DNA from 3 places in the Isoptericola sp. NPDC019571 genome. Region 3 is predicted to be linked to each of the others. Evidence: riboswitches for the same ligand, from Rfam matches in the RefSeq annotation. Region 3 holds a riboswitch; each other region holds the start of a gene.
What was found. A riboswitch is a leader RNA that binds a small molecule or an ion and turns the genes downstream of it on or off. The one in region 3 is predicted to bind S-adenosylmethionine.
Positions count from the first base shown of each region.

Region 1: linked by a shared signal. The riboswitch ahead of ACH443_RS06305 (hypothetical protein) and the one ahead of ACH443_RS10815 (ABC transporter substrate-binding protein) in region 3 are both predicted to bind S-adenosylmethionine.
Region 2: linked by a shared signal. The riboswitch ahead of ACH443_RS01185 (aminotransferase class V-fold PLP-dependent enzyme) and the one ahead of ACH443_RS10815 (ABC transporter substrate-binding protein) in region 3 are both predicted to bind S-adenosylmethionine.

Region 1 is NZ_JBIRXZ010000003.1:111,505-118,079, reverse strand. It holds gene ACH443_RS06315 (hypothetical protein) at 1-272, opposite strand, end outside; gene mobF (MobF family relaxase) at 528-3,866, opposite strand; SAM riboswitch class IV at 4,611-4,729, shown strand; gene ACH443_RS06305 (hypothetical protein) at 4,738-5,463, shown strand; gene ACH443_RS06300 (hypothetical protein) at 5,760-6,575, shown strand, end outside.
Region 2 is NZ_JBIRXZ010000001.1:249,983-256,557, forward strand. It holds gene ACH443_RS01170 (class I SAM-dependent methyltransferase) at 1-516, opposite strand, end outside; gene ACH443_RS01175 (O-succinylhomoserine sulfhydrylase) at 922-2,187, opposite strand; gene ACH443_RS01180 (rhodanese-like domain-containing protein) at 2,184-2,675, opposite strand; SAM riboswitch class IV at 2,979-3,095, shown strand; gene ACH443_RS01185 (aminotransferase class V-fold PLP-dependent enzyme) at 3,130-4,572, shown strand; gene ACH443_RS01190 (CsbD family protein) at 4,646-4,819, opposite strand; gene ACH443_RS01195 (NAD(P)-dependent oxidoreductase) at 4,930-5,826, opposite strand; gene ACH443_RS01200 (MerR family transcriptional regulator) at 5,876-6,283, shown strand; gene ACH443_RS01205 (amidase) at 6,284-6,575, opposite strand, start outside.
Region 3 is NZ_JBIRXZ010000005.1:128,677-135,251, forward strand. It holds gene ACH443_RS10790 (rhodanese-like domain-containing protein) at 1-412, shown strand, start outside; gene ACH443_RS10795 (LLM class flavin-dependent oxidoreductase) at 467-1,639, shown strand; gene ACH443_RS10800 (LLM class flavin-dependent oxidoreductase) at 1,639-2,787, shown strand; gene ACH443_RS10805 (TlpA family protein disulfide reductase) at 2,884-3,318, shown strand; gene ACH443_RS10810 (DUF4395 domain-containing protein) at 3,350-3,826, shown strand; SAM riboswitch class IV at 3,975-4,088, shown strand; gene ACH443_RS10815 (ABC transporter substrate-binding protein) at 4,167-5,828, shown strand; gene ACH443_RS10820 (ABC transporter permease) at 5,830-6,575, shown strand, end outside.

The sequences.
Region 1 (6,575 bases), on a different contig from region 3:
GCCGTGCTGACGCGAAGTTGCTCAGCGACCTTTGCGTAGAACGTCGACTCCTGCCACGAGCGCGCCCCCGCGGAGGTCAAGCAGATGGCGAAAAAGGCTGGGTAGCGTCGCCCGACCGCTCCGGGGTCACTCAACGAAAGTGTCCCGCCGAAGATCCTCTCTGCGCGCTCCAGTTCGTCGTCATCAATGTCGAACTCGGCGATCAGTGAGACGCCACGGAGGGCGTCACGCCAGACGGGCTCGCGCGCATCGATCCACTCACGGGAGGACACGTTCCCCACTCGCCCCTCTCGGCTACCTGTTCCTCGTGAACCCGCGGCTCACCCTGCGCGAGAACGCAGGACTGGCCCCCGGCTGAGAGCCGCGAACCCCCACACCGCTTCGTACCGGACATTCCGTGCGACGTCATCACCCACTGGGTCCATCGTCGCCCCAGTCACGAGATTTCACCCGCGATCTCGCATGGCAGTCCGCTTCTTGGGTTTGTCCACCATCGCCCCATGCCTGCCTCGTTCGGTATGGGTGTCTCACGACATCGTGACGTCCGGCCGCCCATGTCTGTGCCGACGATGACCGGCACCCGCTGTCGACGCAGATCGACTCCGCCCGACGCCAGCTCGGCTGGGACCTCTATCGCTCTCGACGGCGTGCATCTGCGCCTCGATGAGCGCGCGACGCTCGTCCAGGGCACGGACAGCACCTTCCGGCAACGGTCTGCGGGCGGCGGCAATGCGCCCGCCGACGAGGTCGGGCTGCACCCCACGCAGCGGTCGAGCGGTCGCACGGGCCAGGCGCGCGGTCAGGACTGCCGCGACGTCGTCGGCGTCAAGAAGGGTGCGCCGGGTGACGAGGCGAGGCAGCAGCGCGTCGACGTCGTGGCCGTATGCCTCCGCACGCCGCAGTCCTGCCGCGAGGGTCCCGAACGCCTCGGAGTGCACCGCCCGATCGGCGTCGTCACGCGAGAGGCCGCGGGCGCTGCGCAGGGCACCACGAACGAGCCGGGTCCAGCGATCGCGTTGCGCGTCGGTGGCGATGGCCTCGTACTCGGCGGCGAACTGGGCGATGCCGGCCCACCGGTTCTGCTCGCTCTCGGTCGCCTGGTGTGCCGAGAACTCGGCACCGGTGTGGTGCAGCACCCCGAACAGGACGCTCCGCGCGGTGACGTCCGGGTCGGGCGGGGTGGCATGCAGCGGGTCTGGCCGGCCGAGCGCCACGTAGGCGGTGTTCGTCTGGCGGCCTCGGGTCATGGACACGTAGAGGTTCTCGCGGGTGCTCGACGGCGAGACGACGACGTGCGCGGTGTCGACGGTCATCCCTTGGGCGCGGTGGGCGGTCACGGCGTAGCCGAGGTCGACATGCTCGGCCACATAGCCCGCGGGCAGCACCACGCTCCCCCGGCGTCGGCCCTCGGGGCGGACCTCCAGCCCGCCGTCGAGGCGCACATGGGTCACCATCCAGCGGTCGCCGTTACGCACCCAGCCAGTCGGTCCCGTGCGAAGCCGGCGATCGTTGCGGCGCGTGACGATCACGTCGCCCGCGGACGCGCGCGCGTCGTCGTGCAGGACGACGTCGCGACCGGCCGAGGTCAGTCCGGAGCGGATGCGTTCCGCGCGGGCGCGGTCGTTGAGCTGTCGGACGGTCTCGGCGGACTCGGTCACGAGGATGCTCGCCCTGCCGTGCTCGGAGTCGTGGCGCCAGGCGGTGTAGGCGGCGTCGACCATCGCGTCGGTGCCGCCCTCGCGGATGCGGCCATGCGACTCGTACTGGTCGATGACGGCCGGGTCCCCGTCCCGCAGCCGCAGCGAGGCGGACTTCTCCCAGTCGTGCGCGAACCGGTGCACCTCGGTCAGCCGCGCCGCGTCGTCACCTCGCGCCGAGACCAGCATCGCGAAGGCGCCGCCCGCGTCCACGGACTGCAGCTGAGCCGGGTCGCCGACGAGCACCACCTTCGCACCCACCCGCACGGCACGGGAAGTGATCGTGTCCAGGGCCCGGGTGGAGGCGAGCGTGGCCTCGTCGACGATGACCAGTTGGCCCGGAGCGAAGTCCTTGCGCCCGCGCCGGTGGTCGTGGATCCACTTCGCCGTGTTGTCGCAACGAATGCCAAGGTCCTCCGCCAGCACCTGAGCCGCCGCGGCTGACGGTGCCATCCCCACGACGCTCCCCCGCCCGTGCGCCGCAATCCACCCCATCGCCAGGGCACACATCGCCGTGGTCTTGCCCGTGCCAGCCGGTCCGACGAGCAGGTCCAGCCGCCGACCCGACGCCAGGAGCTGCGCGACGGCGTGAGCCTGCTCGATGTCGAGCCGCGCGCCGTCGGGCGTGCGTCCAGCAACGACTCGCGACGCCGTCGTTCGGTCGACCGCTGGCCCACCGGCGTCGGCGGCGAGGAGCAGGAGCCGGTCCTCCATGGCCAGCGGTTCGTGGCTGGTGAACTTTCTCGCTGTGCTGCGGGCGCAGGGTGCTCGTCCCGTCGGGCCGGCGCATCGCCGCCGGGGTGCTTGCCAGCTCGCCCGGCGTGAGCTGGACCGTCCGCCGCGTGGCGGCGTCCACCACGAGCGCCACGACCCGCTCGCGGTCGGCGGCGGTCGCCATCCGCCAACCCATCGTCTGTCGGGAGGCTCCGCCCACAGGTTCCAGTGCGTCCAGGTGGCGCGCTTCTGCGAGACGACGTTGACGACCTGGGCGGAGACATCGTCGACCAGGTCAGGCGGGACGGCGTCCGCGCTAGGGACCGGTACGGACCCGCCGAGTGCCACGCGCCGCGCCCAGGCCGTCGGCTCCCTGCCGAGCAGGGGTTGCGCTCGACGCCACCAGTCCGCGGTCAGCCCCGCCAGGGAGTGGATGGTCTTCTCGGGGCGCGTCTCGAGCGTGGCCTGCGCGCGCAGCTTCACGACCTGCCTCGCGGACGGTCGGCGCCCGTGCGACGTGACGAACTCATCGATGAGGCGGCCCTTGACGACCTCGATGTCCCGGCTGCGGGAGGAGAACTCCGCCAGCAGCTCGTCCCGGACGCCGGCGACCTCCCACCGCGTGGACCGTTCGGGCCCGCGGTCGCGCCGCTCCCACCCGACCCCGAACGTGTTCGTGAGCCGGTCGGCAAGAACGGCGTTGTAGTGCTCCGACAGCGCGACGACCGCGTGGTGCAGGGCGCGCGAGTCCAGCGTGCGCCACTGGCCGTCGTGAGCGGCCTTGACCTTGTTCGAGATCACCAGGTGCGTGTGCAGTTGCGGGTCGTTCGCCCGCGAGTCCCAGTGGTCGTATGCCGTCGCCGCCACCCCCACCACGGGGACCTGCGCCACTCCCCCATGCCCCGTGCGCGTGGCCGCGACCTCCCGCTCGAGGAAGTCCAGCACCTGGCCGACCGCGTCGTGGTGCGCCGCGACGATCAGCTCCTGCGTCGTCGCGTCCGCCAACCCCCACAGCACCGACACCGACTTCGGCACCGAGAACGTCAGATCGAACCCTGCCGTCGCCGTCTGGCTGCCGCGCGCCGCCTCCTGCACTCGGATCCGCGCCACCTCGGCGTCGAACTCCGCCGCCGGCAGTGACCGGTCGATGCCATGGACCCGACGCGCGGCCCGATCCTTCGCCGTCGGGTACTCGCGGAACGGCCGCCCCAGCGGCTCACCGGAGACCGGGTCCACACCGTGCCCGAGCAGCGCCTGCAGCTGCGCCGGCGTCACCGTCATCCCCGCCTGCAGTGCGCCGTCGCCCAGGTGTTCGACGCCCCTGCCCATCCACACCCCGGGCGGCGTGCCCGCCTCGGTGAAGTACCTCGTGAACGCCGACGCCTGCGGCTCGTGCCCGTCCCCGGTCACGACCGACCGCAGCAGGTAGGCGTACCCCTGCCCAGCCGAGATCACGCGCATCGAGACCGTCACACCTGACAGGTGTGTCCCCGACGCCCCTCGCGGCCCTGAAGGAATTCCGCGCCGGTGGTTCTCTCCCGCTCGTGCTCAGCGCTGGCGGCCAACCCGGCGAGCTTGGGAGCGGCCCCCGGCGCTCCCAAGCAGCGGACGCATCTTCCGATCGGGTGAAATCCGCACGTGAACGCAGGCAGACGAGTTCTTTCGTGCAACGCTCCGGCGTGGGCCAATGGGCCGCTTGTCTGCGTCGGCACCCGTTACCCCAGCGGGACGCAGACACGCACCCGCATTGAACGTTGTAAAGGAGAGCAATGGGCTTCCTCAGCCAACTTTTCGGTGGCGGCGCCGACAGCAACGCCATGGAGATTGCGACAACGATGATCTGCGACTCGTGCGGCCGGGAGGTCCCGGAGGACGACGTGGTGTCGGGCATGTGCTCCGAGTGCTATGCCGATGATGACTCCGGCCCTCGGTACTGCTGCGGAGCGATCTACGAGGACGGCGAGACGACCTGCAAGAGTTGTGGCGAACCGCTGTAGGTATCCACGACCAGCTGTGATTCGGCCCGCCTCGGGTGCCAGACGTGTAGACGTCCGTTCTTAGTGGCCGTCGACGCGTCCTCCGGGACACGGACGGCGATCTCGGCGGCCAGGGTTGCCGAGCCGACGAACACGCACTTCGTCGGCGCCGTGAAGAGCCGACGCGCACGGCTGGAAAGTCCCTGTGCTAGCTTCCTGCCCAGGTCAAGAGCGATCAGCGACACGCCCTCCGCGTGCTGATCCGGCAACCGCGCTACCTCGCGCACGGTGCCTCGGAGGGAAGACCGGCCCGCCGCAGCCGCGCGGTGGGAAGTGCGATGGGAGACACGATGAGTCGCAAGTCCCTGCGCCCCGATGGTCACGTCGAGTGGCGCCCCGATCCCGCGACCGTCTCGCGGGCCACCGGCGCTGGCCGGTATGTCATTTCGGAGGGGCAGCTGTGCACCGCGTGCCTCGTCGGTGACTGGCCGATGAGCATGTTCCGGTTCTCCCAGACCCTGTGCGACGCCTGCCGCGCCCTGGACGGCGAGGTGACCCGTCGCGCAGGACTGGATGAGGGCCCCAGGGCCGGGCGCCTCGTCGGTGGGAGTGGGCGCATCGGCGGTCTGCACGACCCGTACGACTCCGACTGGGAGCCCGTCAGGCAGGCGCTCGCGTACCGGCAGGCGCGGCTGGCGAGCGTGTTCGTACGCGCGCGTGCGCTCGGGATCGTGCGGCTGGAGGAGGGGCTACCGGGAACGGCGCCGCGAGAGCTCGTCGGCTACGACGACCTGCGCGCGTATGCCCTCGTTCCGGACGCGATGCCCGACCGCGTGCGCAGGTACGCCGACTGGCTCCAGGCGCTCGATCCCACCGGCCATGCCGTCCGCGATCGTGCGCTGTCCGACGTCGATTCCCTCGCCGACTGGCTCCGGCGCAGGGAACGATACGTCCGGCGAGCACGAGCCCGCGCCGAGCTGGACCGCACCGCCCGTGTCACCGCACAGGTTCCTCGAGACCTGGCCCGAGCGATTGCCGGAGTCCTCAAGGCGGCAAGGGCAAGGTCGGTCCGGTAGGCCGCGATCCTCGACCAGGCTGGTGCGGCACCGCCGCCACACCTGACCGTCAGGGAGGCCTCCTGCCGGATGGCGGAGTGTGCCCGGCGACTCGTCGCTGTCCGCGGTCCGACGCCCCCACGCGAGGGCTGGCCGACGTCCGTGGTTGTGGCCTGGCGAAGTTCACCCGCCCGCGTGGAGATGCGTGTTCGTCGGTGGCCCTATTCTTCGGCTGCGCCACGGGTTCCCGGAGCGTGCCCTGAGGGCCATCGATGGCCCTGACAGCGGAGGTACTCGTGGGACGTGCAGGACGCATCGTGGCCGCAGCGGTGGTCTCGATGTCGATGGTGGCGGCTTCGACGGCCCCAGCGCTTGCCGACGACGCTTCCGGGCTCCTGACGGTCGTCGTCGACAAGGACTGTTCACAGGTCGCCGCGGACGACTGCGACTTTGTCCGGCCGTGGGTGACGGTCGAGGACGCCGACGGCACGGTTCACGGTTCGGGCTGGCTCTACGACGGCACCTGGTTGCCGTCCGACGGCGTGCAGGCCGAGAACGCGTACTCGGCCGACGGCCTCGAGACTGGCGACTACTTCGTCACGGTCCGCGACGAGGCCGACGACGCCGTGGCCGCAGATCGTGTCCCGGTCACGGTCGGGGACGGGTCCCAGCTGCTGCGGGTGGACTACCAGCCGCAGCCCAGCGCTTCCGTCACCGTCCGTGTGACGGGGATCGACGGTGATGTCTGGGGCATCGGGACAGCGAACCTTGAGGCCTCGGACGGGACGGTACGTGCCGATTACTCGGGGATCTCGTCGGCGGACGTCTACACGTTCCGGACCCGGATGTTCGGGCAGTGGCGCCTCAGGGTCGACGCCAACGCGGGTCGGGTGGGCTACCTGCCGACCTACTATCCCGGCGTCGCCGACGCCGACGCCGCCGAGCTGATCGACATCACGCCGGGAGCGCAGCTCGACCTCTCGTTGGAGGCGCTCCCGGGAGGGCGGATCACCGGCCGGATCGACGGCCCCACGCTCGATCCGCAGTTCGCCCGGGGAGTGACCCTGTACACGACGGACGGGCGGCACGCGTACGACGCGGACGCATGGCCGACCGGGGCAGGGGGCGGCTAC
Region 2 (6,575 bases), on a different contig from region 3:
CGACGCCGCCAGCTCGTCGTGCTCCCGGAACCGGAGGGTCGAGTCCGAGCGCAGGACCCGTCCGTCGGCCAGGACGAACGTGCCGCGGAACGTCACGAGCGGCAGCGAGACGTCGACCAGGTCCGTCCACGTCTCGACGACGCCGAACCCCGCCACGTCGCTGCGCCGGTGCGTGCGCTCGCGCGTCCAGCGCTCCCAGGACCGCCGCGCCGGGTCGCGGGTCTCGAACGCGAGGCGACCGCCCGGGAGGAGCGCGGCGTGCACGCCCCCGAGTGTCGCCGCCCAGTCGTCGTCGGTGAGGAAGACCTGCGCGACGTTCCCGGTCATCGTGGCGAGGTCCACCTGCAACGGCGGCAGCGTGGTGGCGTCGCCGTGCAGCCAGCGCACGCGCCCGGCGCCGGGCTTGCCGCGGGCCACGTCGAGCGACGCGCCCGCCGGGTCGAGGCCGACGACGTCGATGCCCTCCGCCGCGAGCAGCACGGCGAGCGCGCCCGTGCCGCAGCCGACGTCGAGCACCTGGCGCGCGCCCAGCTCGCGGCGAGGGCCAGGTACGGATCGAGGTCGCGGCGGTCCGGGTCGAGCGGGTCGTACAGCCGGGCCAGCGTGGGGTCGGCGAAGATCGGGTCGGGCACGGGGCGACCGTAGGCACGGCCGCGGCGGGCGGCCCAGGGAATTCCGCGGGTGCCGGACGTGTCGTCCGCGTTCCCGAGGCCGTCGAGGATCTGCCCGGCGACGGCCTCGGTGTCGAACTCGGTCCAGGTGCCCGTCGTCGAACCCGGGGCCAGGGGTTCGGTCCAGCGGCGATGACGGACGCGCCACGCGCCGAACAGGAAGTCGACGTCGTGCCGTGTCCCCACAGGTCCTCCTCGTCGGGCGTGCCGGGCCCGAGCATGGCAGGGGCCTCCGACACGTCGCGGGAGCTCAGGCGCGCAGCGCCTGCTCGACGTCCTCCACGATGTCCCGCGGGTCCTCGAGGCCGATCGACAGCCGCACGGTGGTCTCGGCGATGCCGACCTTGGCGCGGCCCTCCGGGCCGAGCTTGCGGTGCGTCGTCGTGGCGGGGTGCGTGATGATCGACTTCGCGTCGCCGAGGTTGTTGGAGATGTCGACGACCTGCAGGGCGTCGAGGAACGCGAACGTCCGCTTCTTCGCCTCCGCCGGCTCGGTGCCCTCGGGCACCGCGAGGTCGAACGTCACGACCGTGCCGCCGCCCGACTGCTGCGCCTTGGCGAGCTCGTGCTGCGGGTGCGAGGGCAGGAACGGGTAGCGCACGCCGGTCACACCGTCGAGCTCCTCGAGCGCGGTCGCGACCTGCAGGGCTGCCGCGTTCTGGGCGCGCACGCGCACGTCGAGCGTCTCCAGGCCCTTGAGCAGCACCCACGCGTTGAACGGGCTCAGCGACGGTCCGGTGTTGCGCACGAACGTCTGCACCGGCCCGGTGAGGAACTCCTCCGAGCCGAGGATCGCGCCGCCGAGCACGCGCCCCTGTCCGTCGATGTGCTTGGTGGCCGAGTACACGACGACATCGGCGCCGAGCTCCAGCGGCTTCTGCAGGACCGGCGTCGCGAACACGTTGTCCACCACGACCACGGCACCCGCGGCGTGCGCGAGCTCCGCCACCCGCCGCACGTCGACGAGGTCCTGCATGGGGTTGGACGGCGACTCGAAGAACACGACGTCGGCCGGCGTGGCGAGGGCCTCCTCCCACTGCGAGGTCACGTGCCCGTCGACCAGGTCGACGCGCACCCCCCACTTGGCGAGGATCTCGTCGTAGATGACGTTCGTGGACCCGAACAGCGCCCGCGCCGATACGATGCGCGAACCGCTGGAGACCAGCGCGGCGAGGGCGTTGAACACCGCCGACATGCCCGACGCCGTGGCGTAGCAGGCCTCGGCACCCTCGATGAGGCGCAGCCGCTCCTCGAACGTGTGCACCGTCGGGTTGCCGTACCGCGAGTACAGGAACTGGGACCGCTCGCCGGCGAACGCCGCCTCCGCGTCCGCAGCCGAGCCGTAGGTGTACCCCTGGGTGAGGAACAGGCCCTCGGACATCTCCTGGAAGTCCGAGCGGCGGTGCCCGCCGCGCACGGCGAGCGTCGCGGGCCGGACCGTGGCGGGCAGCGGGCGCGAGCCGCCGAAGGTCGTGGGGTCGGCGCCGGGGCCGGTCGGGACCTGCGCGTCGCTCATCGGGCCTGCTCCGAGTCCTGCTGGGCTGCCCGCGTCGCGGCGGCGTCGTCGAACGCGCCCCACGGCAGGCCGCGCACCTTCCAGCCCTCGCGGTCGCGGACGCCGTCGAAGCCGGGGCCGCCCTCGAACCCCTCGAGCACGTTGTACGCCGGGCCCAGGCCGGACGCCGTCGCGAGGCGCGCCGCGCCGATCGAGCGCTGACCGGAGCGGCACAGGAAGACGATCGGGCTGTCGGCGGTCACGCCCGCGGCGGCCAGCTCGGCGAGGAAGCCGGCGTTGGGGCGACCGCCCGCCTGCACCCACTCGACGAAGAGGGGGGCCTTGCCGGCGGTGGCGGTGTCCGGCACGCCGATCGCGCGCCACTCGCCCTCGGTGCGCACGTCCACGAGGACGGCGTCGGGGTCGCCGGCGAGCAGGTCCCACGCCTGCTGCGGGGTGAGGTCGCCGGCGTAGCCCTCGGCGGGGCGGGGATCGATCTGGGTGCTCATCGCAGTCCTCCCATCGGTCGTGGCGGTAGCACCCTCGTCCGGTACGGCCGCCGTCGCCGACGACCGGCCCGCGGGTTGCTGCGGCGTCGACGTGCCACGTCACTCGGCCGCTCGGGATGGTCGTGGCGATCGTACGCCCGCCGTCCGCGTGCTGGTCACCCCGTCTCGCGACGCGAACGCCGCGCGTCCCCCGGGGTCGCGCGCCGGCGACGCCGAACCCGAGGTGGCCACCCTCGACCGCATCGTGAGAAGGACGCCGGATCCGCTTGACCGCGAGGTGCCGCGCACGCACGATGGGCGGCAGGTCAAGAGCGCCAGCGCGAAGCCCCGGCTCGCTGGCCGGCAACCCTCCTCTCGCGGCGGGGTGCCCCGGGTGACGACCTGGCCCCGCGCCGTCCGGCGTGCGGGCAAGCGCGGGGAGCCACCTCCCCGGCACGACCGAGGAGGACCACGCATGACCACGCTCACCACTGCGCCTGCGGTGCCCGCCGCGCGCGCCGCCGCCGTGCACGACGTCGCCCCCGTGCTGCCCGTCGTCGGCGGCGACACGCTCGTGCCGCTCGTCGACGGCCGCCAGGTGCCGTACGCCAACCTCGACGTCGCGGCGTCGGCGCCGGCCCTGCAGGCCGTGGCGGACCGGGTCGCGCGCGTGCTGCCGCTGTACGCCAGCGTGCACCGCGGCGCCGGCTACCTGTCCCAGGTCTCGACCGCCCTGTACGAGACGGCGCGCCGCACGATCGGCGCGTTCGTCGGCGCCCGCGAGGACGACCTCACGATCGTCACCCGCAACACCACGGACTCGCTCAACCTGCTCGCGGGCTGCGTGCCCGCCGACCCGGCCACCGGCGAGCCGGGCCGCGTCCTCGTGCTCGACATCGAGCACCACGCCAACCTGCTGCCCTGGCAGCGCGTCACCGACGCGACCGTCGTCACCGGCGGGCCGTCCGTGTCCGCCACCCTCGCGGAGATCGAGGAGGAGCTGAGCTCCGCCGCCGCGGCGGGCCGCCCCTACGCCCTGCTGGCGCTCACCGGCGCGTCGAACGTGACCGGCGAGGCGCTGCCCGTGGCCGACGTCGTCGCCGCGGCGCACGGCGCGGGCGCGCGCGTCGTGCTCGACGGCGCCCAGCTGGTGCCGCACCGCCGCTTCTCGCTCGCGGAGACGGGCGTCGACTACGTCGCCTTCTCGGGCCACAAGACGTACGCGCCCTTCGGCGCGGGCGCCCTGGTCGGACGCCGCGACTGGCTCGACGCCGGCACCCCGTACCTCGCCGGCGGCGGCGCCGTGCGCCGGGTCCGCACCACCACCACCGAGTGGCACGAGGGCCCCGCCCGGCACGAGGCCGGCTCGCCCAACGTCGTGGGCGCGGTGGCGCTCGCGGCCGCGTGCGACGAGCTCGCCGCGCTCGACCCGTGGGTCGCCGGCGAGCACGAGGACGCCCTGCGGCGCCGCCTCGTGGACGGGCTGGGCGAGGTCGAGCGCGTCGAGGTCGTGCACGTGTGGGACGACGCCGTCGACCCGGTGGGGGTCGTGACGTTCACGGTCTCCGGGTACGACCCGGGCCTCGTCGCCGCGTACCTGTCCGCCGAGCACGGCATCGGGGTGCGCGACGGCCGGTTCTGCGCCCACCCGCTGCTCGGCCGCCTCGGGTTCGATGCCGGGGCCGTCCGCGCGTCGGTGGGCCTCGGCACGGCGGGCGAGGAGGTCGAGCGGCTCGTCGCCGCCGTCCGCTCGCTCGTGACCGAGGGGCCGCAGGCGCGGTACGACGTCGTGGACGGGCTGTGGGTCGTCGTCGACGACCCTCGCCCCGTGCCCGAGGGCTCCGGCCTCGAGGGGCTGCTCGCCACCGCCGCGCTGGGCGCCGACGAGGCCTTCGGCTGCCTGCCCGACGACCTCTGAGCCGTCGGTCCCGCCCCGGGCGGACATGACGACGGGGCGCCACCGTGCGGTGGCGCCCCGTCGTGTCAGCGGGTCAGCCCTTGAACGCGTCCTTGACGTCGTCGCCCGCCTGCTTGAGGTTCGCGCTGGCCTGCTGGGCCTTGCCCTCGGCCTCTTTGCTCTCGTCGTCGGTGAGCTTGCCCGTGGCCTCCTTGGCCTTGCCTTCGGCCTCTTCCGCCAGGTGCTTGGCCTTGTCTCCCAGTCCCATCGGGGCTCCTTCCGTCAGACGAACGACCTCGAAGACCGACCGTAGGCGCGTGCCCGCCGGCTCGCACGCCGACGTCTCAGGCCGTGGTCCTCCGGCCGGCGACCGGCAGGTCAGGGCGTCGGGCGGCCGAACTCCTCGATCAGCACCGGGTACTGCTCGTGACCGTGGCCCGCGGCGACGCCACGGTCGGCCACGGCCTTGAGCAGTCTCGGCAGCTCGGTGCTCACGCCCAGCGCCTCGCTCTCCTCGACGAGGTGCGCCATCGCACGCGCGTCCGTCTCGAGGGCCGAGGCCTCGGCCGGGAACCGGCCGCGGTCGACCTGCTCCGCGTAACCGGGCAGCCACGCGGCCACGCCCTCCGCGATCTGCCGGGCGAACGGCGCGAAGGCGGCGGCGTCCACCCCGGCCGTCCGGAGCATGGCGGTGCCGTGCAGCCACGCGTCGAGGACGCTCCACATCATCGTGAGGCCGGCCGCGTCGTAGAGGGACGCCAGCCCGGGGTCCTCGCCGAGGTGGGTGACGGTGCCGAGCGCCGCGAGCGTGGCCGCGTGCGCGTCGAAGTCGGTCCGGGGCCCGCTGTGCAGGACGACCGCGTCCGCCGTCCCGATCGCGGAGGGCACGGCCATGATCGCGCCGTCGAGGTAGCGCGCGCCGCGTCGGGCGGTCCACCGGGCGGTCTCCCTGGCCTGCGAGGAGCTGCTGGACGTGAGGTTGACCAGCGTGGCGCCGGCGACGTCGACGCCGTCCTGGCCGATCAGCTCGCGCACGGCGTCGTCGTCGGTGAGGCAGACGACCGTCAGGCCGTCGGGGCGGAGCGCCGCGGCCGCCGAGGGCGCCAGGTGCGCGCCGTCCGCCACCAGCGCGTCGGCCTTGGCGGGGGTGCGGTTCCACACGGTGGTGGGGTGCCCGGCCCTGAGGAACGCGCCGGCGAGCGCGCGGCCCATGAGGCCGAGACCGACGACGGAGACGGGGACGGGGGACGACGGCTTGTGGGTTCTGGTGACCATGGCAGCATCGTCGACGTTCATACCGGTGTGAAGGTCAAGGGGGAGCGGGATGCGGATCGGGGAGCTGAGCCGCCGCACGGGCGTGCGGACGCACCAGCTGCGCTACTACGAGGCCCAGGGCCTGCTGGACGTCGCCCGGCGCTCGAACGGCTACCGCGAGTTCGACGAGGGGGCCGTGCTGCGGGTGCGGCAGATCCGGCACCTGCTCGACGCGGGCCTGTCGTCCGAGGACATCGCCTCCGTGCTGCCGTGCGCGGTCGGCGAGGAGCCGCAGCTGCCCGGCTGTGTCGAGCTCCTGACCGCGATGCGCTCCCGCCTGCGGCGCCTGGAGGACCAGATGGCGAGGCTCGCCCGCTCGCGCTCGGCCCTGGCCGGGTACATCGCGGCGGCGGAGCGGGTGGGCGGCGAGAGCTACCCGCCCCTCGACGGCGCGACGGCGGAGCGGGTTCCCGCCTGATCACCAGGCCGGCGGGTGCCGGTCCGCCCAGCGCAGCCGGTCCTCGAGCTGTGCGGCGAGGGCGAGGAGCGTCGTCTCCCCGCCCGGCCGCCCGATCAGCTGCACGCCCATCGGCAGCCCGTCGTCGGTCCACCGCGTGGGCACGGTGATCGCGGGCAGGCCGGCCACGTTGAGCATCGACGTCCACGGCGTGTACTGGCACTGCTGCTCGAAGTTGCGCTCGGGGTCCTCGGGGTCGAACCAGCCGAGCGGGCGGGGCGTCATCGCGAGGGCGGGGGTGACGACGGCGTCG
Region 3 (6,575 bases):
GCCCGAGACCACGTCCGAGACCGTGCCCGGGACGGCACCCGGAGGCACCGGTCCGACCACGCCGCCGACGCAGGACGCGCGCACGGCCGGCGCGCGGGTCGCCGACGGCGCCCTGCTGGTCGACGTGCGGTCGGCGCGCGGCCGCGCCGCCACCGGCGACATCCCCGGGGCGACGCTCGCCGACCGGGACGACCTGGACGCGCTCTTCGGCCCGGCCGACGCGCCTGCGATCTCGCTCGACACCCCGGTCGTCGTGGTCTGCGGCTCGATCGACGGCTCCGGACCGGTCGCCGCGGCGCTCACGGCCCGCGGCTTCACCGACGTGACCCACGTCGACGGCGGGTTCCCCGCCTGGCGCGACGCCGGCCTTCCGGCGACCGCGCCGTCGGACGGCCCCGCCGCGGGCGCCTGACCCGCCCGGCACGAGCACGACCCCAGCCCCACCGCTGCAGCGAAGGAGACCACCATGCCCGTCGAGTTCCTCGGCATCGCCACCACGAACGACGCGTCCGAGACGTCCGCCCGCACCACCGCCGCGTTCGACCCCGCCTACCTGGAGCGCATCGTGCGCGCGCACGAGGACAACGGGTGGACGCGGGTCCTGTTCGCCTACGGGTCCTCCGGCCCGGAGCCGGCGGCCCTCGCCGCGTACACGGCGGCACGTCTGCAGAGCATCGAGCTGCTGCTGGCCCACCGGCCCAACGTCTCGTACCCGACGTACGCCGCCAAGACGTTCGCCACCCTCGACCAGCTCTCCGGGGGCCGGTTGTCGGTGCACTTCATCACCGGCGGCAACGACCACGAGCAGGGCCGCGAGGGCGACCGGCTCACCAAGGACGATCGGTACGCGCGCACCCACGAGTACATCCGGATCGTCAAGCAGGCGTGGTCCAGCGCGGAGGCGTTCGACCACCACGGCGAGTTCTACGACTTCGAGGACTTCGTGCTCGACGCGAAGCCGGTCGAGGGCCACGTGCCGACGATCTCCTTCGGGGGGTCCTCGGATGCCGCCTTCCGGGTTGGGGCGGCCGAGGCCGACATCTACGCCGTGTGGGGCGAGCCCCTGGCCCGCACGCAGGAGCAGATCGACCGCGTGCACGCCGAGGCCGCGGCCGCGGGACGCACGACGCCGCCGCGCATCCACGCGGCCTTCCGGCCGATCGTGGCGCCCACCGAGGAGCTGGCCTGGGAGAAGGCGCACCGCGTGCTGGACCGGATCGAGGCGCGCAAGGCGCAGCTGGGCGGGCAGCTGTCCCGGCGGCACCCGATCGACAGGCCCGAGAACGCCGGGTCGCAGCGCCTGCTCGAGATCGCCGCCGCGGGGGACCGGTACGACACCGCGCTCTGGACCGCCACGGCGAAGGCGACGGGAGGGGCCGGCAACTCCAACGCGCTGGTCGGCACGCCCGAGCAGGTCGCGGAGGCGCTGCTCGCCTACTACGACCTCGGGGTGCGGGTCATCTCGGCGCGCGGTTACGACCTGCTCGACGACGCCATCGACTTCGGCAGACACGTCATCCCGCTCGTGCGCGAGGGCGTGGCCGCGCGCGACCGCTCGACCGCCCGGGCCGCTGCGACGGCCGAGGCCTCCGCGGATGCCGACGGCGCGGCGGTCGGCACCGGGGAGCGCGTGGCCTGATGCGCTTCCAGCTGCTCGACATCGTCTTCAACCCGCCCCATCCCGTCACGGGAGAGGCGGTGCCGCCCGCGGACCGCCTCGCGCGCGTCGTCGAGCACGCGGTGCTGGCCGAGGAGCTCGGGTTCGACTCGTTCGCGGTCGGGGAGCGGCACGCCGGCGACGTGCTGTCGTCCGCGCCCACCGTGATCCTCGGGGCGGTGGCGGCCCGCACCCGCCGCATCCTGCTGTCGACCGGCGTGACCGTGCTGTCCCTGCTCGACCCGATCCGGGTGGCGGAGGACCTGGCGACCGTCGACCAGCTCTCCCGCGGGCGGCTGGAGATCGTCATCGGCAAGGGCAACGAGGAGCTGCAGTACCCGCTGCTCGGCCTCGACATCGCGAAGCAGTACGAGTACCTCGAGGAGAACTACGAGCTCCTGCGGCTGCTCCTGTCGTCCGAGGACGTCACCTGGTCAGGCCGCCACCGCCACCGGCTGGAGCACGCCACCACACTGCCGCGACCCTTCGCCGGGCCCTTCCGCATCTGGCACGGGTCCGCGACGAGCGAGTTCGCCGTCGACCTGGCCGCCCGGTGGGGCGACCCGATCGTGAGCGCCAACGCGCTGCAGCCGCGGGAGAGCTACGGGCGGCTGATCGACCGGTACCGCGAGCGGTACGCGGCCGCCGGGCACGACCCGGCGTTCCGGTTCGTCGGCGCCGGCTCCGGGGGCCTGTTCCTCGCCGACACCACGGAGCAGGCGATCGAGCAGTACCGGCCGCTGTACGAGGGGCAGGTCGCGCGGCTGCGGGCGCGCGGCTACGACCCCGCGACGCACGTCGGCAAGGCCCAGGCGTTCGAGACGATCGAGGACGCCGTCGAGCGCGGCCCGGCGCTGGTCGGGTCGCCCGAGCGGGTGGCCGAGAAGATCCTCGACTACCACGGCTCCTTCGGGCACGTGCTGCAGTCCGTCTCGGTGAACCACCTGCTGGAGCCGTCCCGCCAGGAGGACGTGCTGCGCCGGTTCGCGGCCGAGGTCGCGCCCGTCGTGCGCGCCGAGGTCACGACGACGCTCTGGGGGCCCGACGACGAGCGGCGGGCCGCCGGCCTCACCGCGGCGCAGGCCCCCGCGGTGCACGACGGCACGCGTGCCGCGGCGCTGACCGTCTGACCGCCTGGCGGGGTGTCCGGCATGCGGTCATCCCGTCGACCGGATGGTGGGCGCCGGGGAGAATGGCCGCGACGTCGACCGTGTGAGGAGGCCACCGTGACGGTCCAGCCCACCCAGCTGGTGATCCTGGCCGTGCTCGTCCTGGCGACCGTCGTCCTCGGCGCGGTGTGGAGGTCCCGCCAGGGGCGCGTCCGCACCACGCCCGCGCGGCAGGACCCCGTCGTGGACTGGGCGGCCCGCGGGGTCCGGCTGGGGGAGCGGGCGACGTTCGTCCAGCTGTCCGCCGAGGTGTGCGCCCCGTGCCGCGCCACGGCCCGCGTGCTGGAGGGCCTCGTCGAGCGCGAGGCCGGCGTGGAGCACCACGAGCTCGACGTCGACGACCATCTCGACCTCGTGCGCGAGCTCGGCGTCCTCACCACCCCGACGGTGCTGGTGCTGGACGCGACCGGGGCGCAGGCCGCCCGCAGCAGCGGCGGGATGTCGCCCGCTCAGGCGCGCCAGGCCCTGGCCGCCGTCGTCCCCGTCGGCTGAGCCCGCCGAACCCCGTCCCCGAGGAGAACCGATGACCTCCGAGCGTCCCGCCGGCCAGGCCCCCGTCACGCGGGCCCCGGCCGGCATCGACCCGCGCGGCCCTCGGGTGGGCGCCGCCGTCACGGCGCTGCTGCTCGCCGTGGTCGTGCTCCTCGGGGCGAGCCCCGCCGGCCTCGTGCTGCTCGCCGTCGTGGCCGCCGGGTTCCTCCTGGGCGCCGTGCGCGGCGCGCAGGGCACGGTGCAGGGCTGGCTCTTCAAGACCCTCATTCGCCCCCGGCTCGCGCCGCCCGCCGAGCTCGAGGACCCGCGCCCGCCGCGGTTCGCCCAGCTCGTCGGCCTCGTCGTCACGGGCGTCGGCGTCGTGCTCGGGCTCGCAGGCGTGCTGGCCGCGGTGCCGTGGGCCGCGGGGATCGCGTTCGTCGCGGCCGGCCTCAACGCCGTCGTCGGCCTGTGCCTCGGCTGCGAGCTCTACCTGCTCGGCGCGCGCCTGCGGCCCTCCGCCCGCTGAGGCCGCCGCCCACCACCGGACCCCTCGAGGCCCCGCCGTCACCGACGGCGGGGCCTTCGGCGTCTGCGGCGCCCGTCCCGCGTCCGTGATGTGAGACGACCCGCCCGACCCTTGACTCGGGAGGCCGCGGCGGCTTCCCTGCCGCCCAGGTGACGAGCGCCAGCACCCAGGCCCGGCTCGCTGGCCAGCAACCCTTCGACGTGACGGGGTGCTCCGGGAACGACCTGACCCCGCCGCGCCCGCGGCCGGGTAAGCACGGCTCCGGTCGTCCATGACCGCGCCCCGGCCCGTGCCGGCGCGGGGGTGGGCGACCCGCCATGACCACGAGGAACACCACGCGATGACCACCACCCCGCGCGCACCGCGCACCCAGGACCCCAGGCGCACCCCGCGACGCTGCGTCGTCGGGCTCGCCGCCACCGTCTCGGCCGCCGGCCTCCTGCTCAGCGCCTGCTCGACGGGCGCCGACGCCGCGGGCACCGGCACCGACGCGGGCGGCGAGCCCGTCGCCGGCGGCGACCTGACGTTCGCCATCACGGTGGACTCGCACTGCGTCGACCCGCAGCAGGTCGGCAACAACGACGCGATCGCGGCCGCCCGTCAGACCGTCGCGTCGCTCACCGCCCAGGACCCGGAGTCCGGCGAGATCCTGCCCTGGCTCGCGGAGAGCTGGGAGGTGAACGACGACGCCTCCAGCTACACGTTCCACCTGCGCGACGACGCCACGTTCGCCGACGGCACGCCGATCGACGCCGCCGCGGTGAAGACCAACTTCGACGCGATCGTCGACCTGGGTGCCGTGGCGTCCCTCGGCTCCCAGTACCTCGTCGGCTACGCGGGCACCACCGTCGTGGACGAGCACACCGTGACCGTCGACTTCGACGAGCCGAGCGCGCAGTTCCTCCAGGCGACGTCGACGTTCTCCCTCGGCCTGCTCTCGCCCGACTCGGCGACCCTCTCGACCGAGGACCGCTGCGCCGGGAAGTACGTCGGCTCCGGGCCGTTCGCCGTGAAGTCCTACACCCCGGACCAGGAGATCGTGCTGGAGAAGGTCGCGGGCTACGACTGGGGGTCGGAGGCCAGCAGCCACACGGGCGAGGCGTACCTCGACACGGTGACCCTGAAGGTCATCCCCGAGGCGGGTGTGCGCTCCGGATCCCTGCAGTCGGGACAGATCGACGCGACCGCCGCGCTGAACGCCGTCGACCTGCCGCAGTTCGACGGCAACGGGTTCTGGCTGTCCTACCGCGCGAACCCGGGCGTCGTGTTCAACCTGTTCCCCAACGAGTCCAGCCCGCTGGCCGCCGACGAGGCCGTGCGCACCGCGCTCGTCAAGGGGATCGACCGCCAGCAGATCGTGGACACCGTGCTGACCCCGCAGGACCAGCCGGCCACCGGTGTGCTGTCCCGTTCGACGCCGCTGTTCGAGGGTGCGGACGACCTGCTCGCGTACGACCCCGAGGGTGCGACGAAGGTCCTGGACGACGCGGGCTGGGTCGTGGGCGCCGACGGCATCCGCGAGAAGGACGGTCGGAGGCTCTCCACCACGGTGACGTTCTGGCAGGAGCCCGGCGCGCTCGAGCTCGTGCAGCAGCAGCTCCGGCAGATCGGGGTCGACCTGCAGCTCAAGCACGTCACGGTGGCCGAGAAGGAGGCGGCCACCGCCGCCGGCGACTTCGACTTCGACTACTACAACCTCACCCGGTCGGACGCCGACGTGCTGCGCACGATCTTCTCGGCGAACGCGCGCAACGTGAACCAGCGCGACCCGGAGGAGGTCGACGAGCTGCTCGACGACTCGGCCGCCGCCACCGACCCCGAGGAGCGCCGGACGCTGGTCTCCGAGGCGTCGAGGCTGCTGCTGGAGCGTGGTCACGCCATCCCGGTCTACGAGCTGTCCACCACGATCGCGGCGGCCGACCGCGTGCAGGGGCTGACCTTCGAGGCCTCCTCGCGGCTCGACTTCTACGACGCCTGGGTGACCGACGGCGCGGGAGAGTGAGATGACCCGCTACGTGCTGCGACGGGCCGGGCAGGGGGTGTTCGTCCTCTGGGCGGCCTTCACCGTCGCGTTCTTCGTCCTGTACCTGCTGCCGAGCGACCCGGCCGCGCTGGTCGCGTCCGGGGGCGGCGAGGTGAGCCAGGTCGACCCGGCCCAGCTCGCCGCGCTGCGCGCGGAGCACGGGCTCGACCGCCCGATCCTCGTGCAGTACGGCGACGCGCTCCTCGGCGCGCTGGCCGGCGACTTCGGCGCCTCGTACGTGAGCGGCGCCTCCGCGACGGCCCTCGTCGCGCAGGCGCTGCCCGAGACGCTCAGGCTCACCGGTGCGGCGCTCCTTGTCGCCGTCCTCGGCGGGACGGCGGTCGCGGTGGCCAGCGTCCTCCCGCGGGCCCGGTTCCTGCGCCAGGCGCTGTCCGCGCTGCCGCCGCTCGGCGTCGCCCTGCCCACGTTCTTCGTGGGCCTGGTGCTGCTGCAGTGGTTCTCGTTCCGGCTGCCGGTGTTCCCGGCGATCGGCAACGAGGGCGCCGTCAGCCTGGTGCTGCCCACGATCACGCTGGCCGTCCCGGCCGGGGCGCAGCTCGCGCAGATCCTGTCCCGCTCCCTGCGCGGCACGCTCGGCGAGCCCTACGTCGAGACGGCGTGGGCGAAGGGCGCGAGCCGCGCCCGGGTGCATCTCGCGCACGCCCTGCGCAACGCCGCCATCCCGGCGTTCACCGTTCTCGGCGTCATGGTGGGTGGCCTGCTCGG